Bernardetia sp. MNP-M8: one gene and its partner. Each later gene encodes a partner of the first gene's protein in a complex. Links are inferred from orthologs where the notes say so. Each region holds a gene or a part of one and is shown in the gene's direction. Other genes may lie near its edges. The genes, in order: V9L04_RS19060 and V9L04_RS20055.

Region 1 (3,141 bases):
CTAAGAAGTTGAACACACAAAAATAGTGTCTTTATTCTTCTTTTTCTAAAATTTCATCTATTTCAATGTGTCCAAAATAGTTATAGATTTTCAGAATCAAAGCTAGTGCAATCGTAATTTCGGCAGCAGCCACCACAATAATCAAAAGGACAAATAAATGCGCTTCCATTCCTTTCGAAAAAGCAATAAAATTGAGCATAGAAGCTGTTAGCATTAGTTCGATTCCCATCAAGACAAGCATTGCATTTTTACGTGTCAAGACAATCAAAATTCCAATTCCGAACAAAATTGCAGCTACAAAAAGTATCATTTATGATGGATTAAACTCTGATAAATTACTGTCAAATTCTATAAAAATTATTTATTATAATCTGTTTATTAAACTTGATTGCATATTTTTGTAAAATTAGCAACTAAACTCACCAAATACAATTTATTTTTGAATCGTAATTTTAATTCGTTTTCCTAAAAATTTAATTCGAAACTTTTTCATAATAAATAGAAATTAATTAAAATATTTTTTTTTTATAAGTCATTAGTAAACCTTATCACGGTTTGTGTTAAGATAGTTCAGACATCTTGTCTGAACATAAAAAGCAGTATTTTATCCTATCCAACAGTCTGGAAGACTGTTATACAAAAATAACCGTGATAACCTTTAACCTTTAGTATTCAACACATTAAATTCGTAATTTTAATCATTCCTATGTCCTTTCACCAACAATCTGAACCCACAAAATACACTTCTGATACTCTCAAAAGTGAGGAAATGCTTTTTAATTTAGGACCTCAACATCCTTCTATGCATGGTGTTTTGCGTTTGGAAGTTATTACAGATGGTGAAGTTGTAAGAGAAGTTGTTCCACATATTGGTTATCTGCATCGCTGTTTTGAAAAGCATGCTGAAAGTCTGAATTACGCCCAAATTATTCCCTACATAGATAGAATGGATTATGTTGCTTCCATGAACTCGGAACATATTTATGCACTGGGAGTAGAAAAAATGTTAGGAATGACAGACAAAATACCAAAACGAGTAGAATATATTCGTGTTTTGGTGGCAGAACTCAATCGAATTGCTTCTCATTTTATTGCTATCGGAACGTATGCTGTTGATGTGGGAGCAACTACACCTTTTTTGTGGCTAATGAAAGAGCGAGAATATATTTTACGATTGTTAGAATGGATAAGTGGCGCACGTCTTTTATACAATTATATTTGGATTGGTGGCTTATATTATGATTTACCTTTAGATTTTGAAGAAAAATGTAGTGAATATCTAAATCATTTGAAACCTAAATTAGATGACTTGGAAAACTTACTTATCAATAATAGAATATTTGTTTCAAGAACAGCAAATGTAGGAGTTTTGCCAATGCAAACAGCTATTAACTATGGAGTTACAGGTGCAATGCTTCGGGCTTCGGGTTTGAAATGGGATTTGAGAAAAGTAGATAAATATTCAATTTATGAAGAAGTAGATTTTGACATTCCGATTGGAGAGGGAAAAATGGGAACAACAGGTGACTGTTGGGATAGAAATTTTGTTCGCTTTCAAGAGTGCAAAGAATCTTCAAAAATAATTGAACAATGTATTGAGAAACTTACTAAAGAACATAAACGAACACGAGATTTTGACCCACAAGCACTTGTTCCAAAACGTATAAAACCACCTCAAACTGATTTTTATTTTAGAGGCGAAAGTCCGAAAGGTGAACTTGGCTTTTTCTTTAGACAAAATCCAAAATATAAAAAAGGAGATATTCCTTTTCGTTTGAAAGTTCGTGCGCCTTCCTTTTGTAATCTTTCTGTGTTGCCTTATTTAGCCCAAAATACTCTACTTTCTGATTTGATTGCTATTGTTGGTTCTTTAGATATTAATTTGGGAGAAGTCGATAGGTAGCCAAAACTCATTTTAACTCAGATTTATTTCTTTCAAATTATTTTCAACATTTAGATAAGTTTTAGTGTTTATATTTTTAAAGAGAGTGAATAACTTTTATTTTCACACCTCTTATTTTTTAAACTAAAACTTTTTTTTATGAAAACGCCAGATAAAAAACAAAATAAAAATACCGATTCTCCAGAAGAATTCTTTAAAGACAAATTTGATTATGATCCAAAGGAGGATATTTATAATCAAGGAAAAAAAGTAGCCAGTATTGACAATGATGATGAATTAGTAGTGGATAAAGGAATTCCTACTCCAAATCATAGAAATGAACTTTATGAAGAAGCTCCTTTGCATAATGCAAAATCAAATTTTGAAGGAGAAACTATTGATGTTCCTGGTGCTGAATTGGATGATCAACAAGAAAGCATTGGCTCAGAAGATGAAGAAAATAATTATTATAGTTTAGGAGGAGATAACCACTCTAACTAATATAAAAGATGCTGCTTAGTTGTCTTTTAAAAGCCCATAATCTTAACTGATATGGGCTTTTTAACTGCCCTTTGTTGAACTTTACATGGTTTTTTTTCAACAAAATACAAATTTTTTGAAACAAAATTTTATTAAGTTCCGTTATAAGAGTATAAATTTTTATTAAATACTTTATATTCAATAAGTTTTTAATATTTACTTATATTGTCAAAATACATAACAGATGTATTATTTCATTTTTTTTTGAAATAATTTATTTTTATCATTCTGTAATTTATATGTATATAGTTCTATTAATTTAATTAGAACTTATTTTTTAACCTAAATTTTTTTAATATGTTTACTCCAATCAAATCAAACGCAATCAAATTTATTCTTTCAGCTAGTATTATCGTAGGTGGTTTATCTAGTTGTGCTAGTGAAGCAGTAGAAGAAACTCGTCAAGAAGTATTTGTGGAAGAATCAGCTCAATCAGAAAATCTTGCCAAAATAAATATTGACCCAACTCCTACCGATTTTGATACTGTATTGTATCCAATAGATCCTTTAGTTGATGATGATAAAGATAATAAGAAGAACACGAATAATGCTGCTATTGAAATAGCTGGTAGTTGGGATATGACCTCTACCAACGAACAAAATGTTGATTATAATTTAGAACTCTATAAAGATGGAACATATCAAGCATCACCTGATGAAATTTATACTAGAGGAAGAACTACAGGAAATTGGAATGTAGATGGAACAGGAGATGAATT
Region 2 (3,110 bases), 240 kb from region 1 along the record:
GCATACAATGACAAATCAGACAGACAAATCGGAGTAGTCAAAGAAAGTGCAGAAGCAAGTATTGCTTATTTTGAAGACCGTTATCAAAAATTATTAGAGAAAGTAGAAGAAGTAGCACAAGCTATCGAAGAATCTCAAAATAAAGGTTCTTATCTTATGAAACTGGTTCATATTAGAGAATCTTTAGAAACTTACAACTCTATAGGTGACTATACAGCCGTAGAAAAACGTATTTTAGAATTAGAACAAGGAATTGAAGACTATATTTCTGAAAATAGAGTAAAAAACACAGAAATAAAAACGGCTTTATTAGCCGAAGCACAAGAGCTTAAAGATAGCGACGACTGGGAAGAAGTTTCTGAATATCTTAAAGACCTCAAAATGCGCTGGATACGAACAGGCAGTGTGGGTGAAGAAGACGAAGAAATGTCAGAAGAATTTGATAGATGCTTAGATGTTTTTTTTGAACGACGAAAAGCATTTTTTGATAATGAAAGAATTGTCAATGATGAGCGAATTCTGAAATACAAACGTATTAGTAATAAAGTTAGAAAGCTCAATTATCAAAAAGAAAAAACGCCTGAAATGCGTCAAGAAGTAATAGACTTGCAAAAAGCATGGAAAGATGTAGGCGTAATTCCGAAATGGAAATACCTAAAATTATATAGAAACTATAAACGAGAAGTTGATATTTTCTTTGGTAATCCTGAGCAGAGCAATGATAGTTATGGGTCGTATCGTCAAGAACCACCCATTCCAACTACTCCAGAGGGAATCTTGGAAGCCAAACGCAAAATGACTGAAGAAGTAGAAGAAATTGCAAATAAGTTTGAAAATGTACATTTGAATAATGTCAAGACAAAACAAGTGCAATGGAAAAAAATGGGTATCATTAAAAACAATGATGAAGACCGTTTATTAAACAATCGTTTTCATGCTGCTTGTAGTGAAATATTTACGCATGTATTTTTAGAAAATGATGCAAAACAAAACTTTGAAGGCTACGAAGAAAAAACTGGTTTCGAACAATTAAAACTCAAAATCAAACTTATCAAAGATAGCATTAGAGAAGAAGAACCAAAACTTCAACAAATTGCTAAGAACATTCCTCAAGATAGTTATGGCAGACCTATGTTTGATAGAAATGAGCCTTCTCATGCACCTGTTCGTTCCGAATATATGAATCTTTTGAATGTAATCCGAACAAAGAAAAGGTTATCTAAAAAGTTTCAAAATCAACTCAACAGTAGCTATAATTTTTAGTAAAATAGCGTTCAAGCTGCAAAAAAACTACTGTGTAATTTAGTTTACAAAACGTATTTATATAAAAAATGAATATTCCAACTACCACCAAACTCACACAATCCGAAAAAACAGGACAAGGAGGTTTGGTGGTTACTTCTTTAGAAAATCTTATACAGTGGGCTAGGTTATCATCTCTTTGGCCTATGACTTTTGGTTTGGCATGTTGTGCTATCGAAATGATGGGAACTTATGCTCCTCACTACGATTTAGATCGTTTTGGTGTTTTTCCTCGTGCCTCTCCTCGTCAGTCTGATGTTATGATTGTGGCAGGAACAGTAACTTTCAAAATGGCTGATAGAATAAAACGCCTTTATGAACAAATGGCAGAACCTCGTTATGTAATTTCGATGGGAAGTTGTGCCAATTGTGGAGGACCTTATTGGGAACATGGCTATCATGTGGTAAAAGGAGTAGACAGAATAATTCCTGTTGATGTGTATGTAGCTGGCTGTCCTCCACGCCCAGAAGCTCTTATTGGAGGAATTTTGAAGTTACAAGAAAAAATTCGTTCCCAAGCTCCTACACCAACAGGTATTTTGAATCTCAAAAAATAAAATTAGCTTAATAAAGGTTATCACGGTTAATTTAGTAATGTTCATTTTTCCGTAGCGACAGGTTTGCAAACCTGTCGCTACGGAAAAATAAGACTGTTTTGCTTGTCTATAACTTGCTAATTATTAGACCTGTAAATAACCGTGATAATGTTTAATATTGAGCTAATTTTATATTTCTCTTCTGAGCCAGCCTGTTATGCTCATCCTGTTTCGTTTTTCACTTGGCAGAACTTCATGCCAAATCATTTCACTTCGCATACAGACAAAACGATTAAAGATAGGTAAAATATCAGTTTCAACTTTGTTTTTAGCATCTTTATCATAGATTCTAAGTTTTCCTCCATCTTCTTCTTTCCAGTCTTGATTAAAATAAAGAATGCAAGAAATAAAACGTCTTTGAGCTGTTTGATGGTTGTCTAAGTGCTTTTTATAAAAACTTTTTGGAGGATAGATAGCAAAATGTCCCTCAAAGTTATTTAAAGATAAATATAGCTCTTGATTGAGAGTCTGTTTGAAATTATCTATTTGAGTCCAGTAAAGTTGTTGAAATTCTGTCAAGTCATTGGGTTGAAGCCATTTTACATAATCACTTCGTATTTCTGGGCGTAATTGCCAATCTACACCTCGTCTACCTATTCCTGCTGGGTCAAATTCGCCTTTTTCATATTCATCATTTAATTCTTTTCGAAGAGAATTTGCAATTTCTAAAGGCAAAAAATCATCAACAGTTGCCCATCCTTTATCTGCTAAACCGTCAATAAGAAGATTTATTTTATCTGATTCTATTAAAGGTATTGAATTCATAATTTTTTTTTGAATGAGTTATAATTTTTTTAAACAATTTTCTACTACATGTCTTTCTTATTCTGAATCACAAAGTTACAGATAAAAGACCAACAAAAATTTCTTGTTTCAAACTTCTTTTTACATCTTGTTTTAATTTATATTTTAAGAAAAATAGCAAAATTTTAAAATAAAACGTGTTTTTTGATGAATTGCTATTGGTATTTGATAATTTTTGAACGTATATTTGTAGCTATATTATTCAATAAACGAATCCTTATTAAGTAATTTATTCAAACGCAAAAATAGACCTAAAAAAACAGAATACATGATTAATTTAACTGTAATTCTTGCAGGACTTGCCGTTTTCGGAGTTGTTACACTTCTTCTTGTAGGATTGCTTCTTGTTGCAAAGGCACAATTAGTACAAAGTGGAGATGTAAAAATTACTGTGAATGGTAATGATGG

Evidence for each region.
Region 2: the proteins of V9L04_RS19060 (region 1) and V9L04_RS20055 are in contact, whole or in part, in a cryo-EM structure (PDB 6KHJ), measured with the Thermosynechococcus vestitus proteins. The link is inferred for Bernardetia sp. MNP-M8 from one-to-one orthologs. Residues at the interface, in WP_011057128.1 of Thermosynechococcus vestitus: Pro17, His18, His19, Pro20, Ser21, Met22, Val25, Arg27, Met29, Thr31, Ile38, Asp39, Cys40, Glu41, Pro42, Val43, Ile44, Gly45, Tyr46, Leu47, His48, Arg49, Gly50, Met51, Lys53, Ile54, Asn57, Arg58, Pro65, Tyr66; in WP_011056552.1 of Thermosynechococcus vestitus: Leu46, Met47, Tyr48, Thr50, Ala51, Cys52, Phe54, Ile55, Glu56, Ala58, Ala59, Ile61, Gly62, Ser63, Arg64, Phe65, Asn76, Pro78, Thr89, Thr91, Lys93, Met94, Ala97, Leu101, Met123, Phe124, Ser126, Asp127, Ser128, Tyr129.

What each region holds. Positions count from the first base shown.
Region 1 is NZ_CP147012.1:4,722,004-4,725,144, reverse strand. The notes cover bases 1-2,804. They hold V9L04_RS19060 (NADH-quinone oxidoreductase subunit D), read left to right. Parts: upstream 1-706; coding sequence 707-1,903; downstream 1,904-2,804. Other genes in these bases: V9L04_RS19050 (hypothetical protein), read left to right, coding at 2,720-2,804; V9L04_RS19055 (hypothetical protein), read left to right, coding at 2,042-2,383; nuoK (NADH-quinone oxidoreductase subunit NuoK), read right to left, coding at 32-310. In the rest of the region: more of V9L04_RS19050, read left to right, coding at 2,805-3,141.
Region 2 is NZ_CP147012.1:4,965,740-4,968,849, reverse strand. Bases 323-3,095 are described here. They hold V9L04_RS20055 (NADH-quinone oxidoreductase subunit B family protein), read left to right. Parts: upstream 323-1,331; coding sequence 1,332-1,859; downstream 1,860-3,095. Other genes in these bases: nqrF (NADH:ubiquinone reductase (Na(+)-transporting) subunit F), read left to right, coding at 2,971-3,095; V9L04_RS20050 (2OG-Fe(II) oxygenase), read right to left, coding at 2,028-2,663; V9L04_RS20060 (DUF349 domain-containing protein), read left to right, coding at 323-1,263. Also shown: more of V9L04_RS20060, read left to right, coding at 1-322; more of nqrF, read left to right, coding at 3,096-3,110. UniProt on the Escherichia coli protein: NDH-1 shuttles electrons from NADH, via FMN and iron-sulfur (Fe-S) centers, to quinones in the respiratory chain. The immediate electron acceptor for the enzyme in this species is ubiquinone.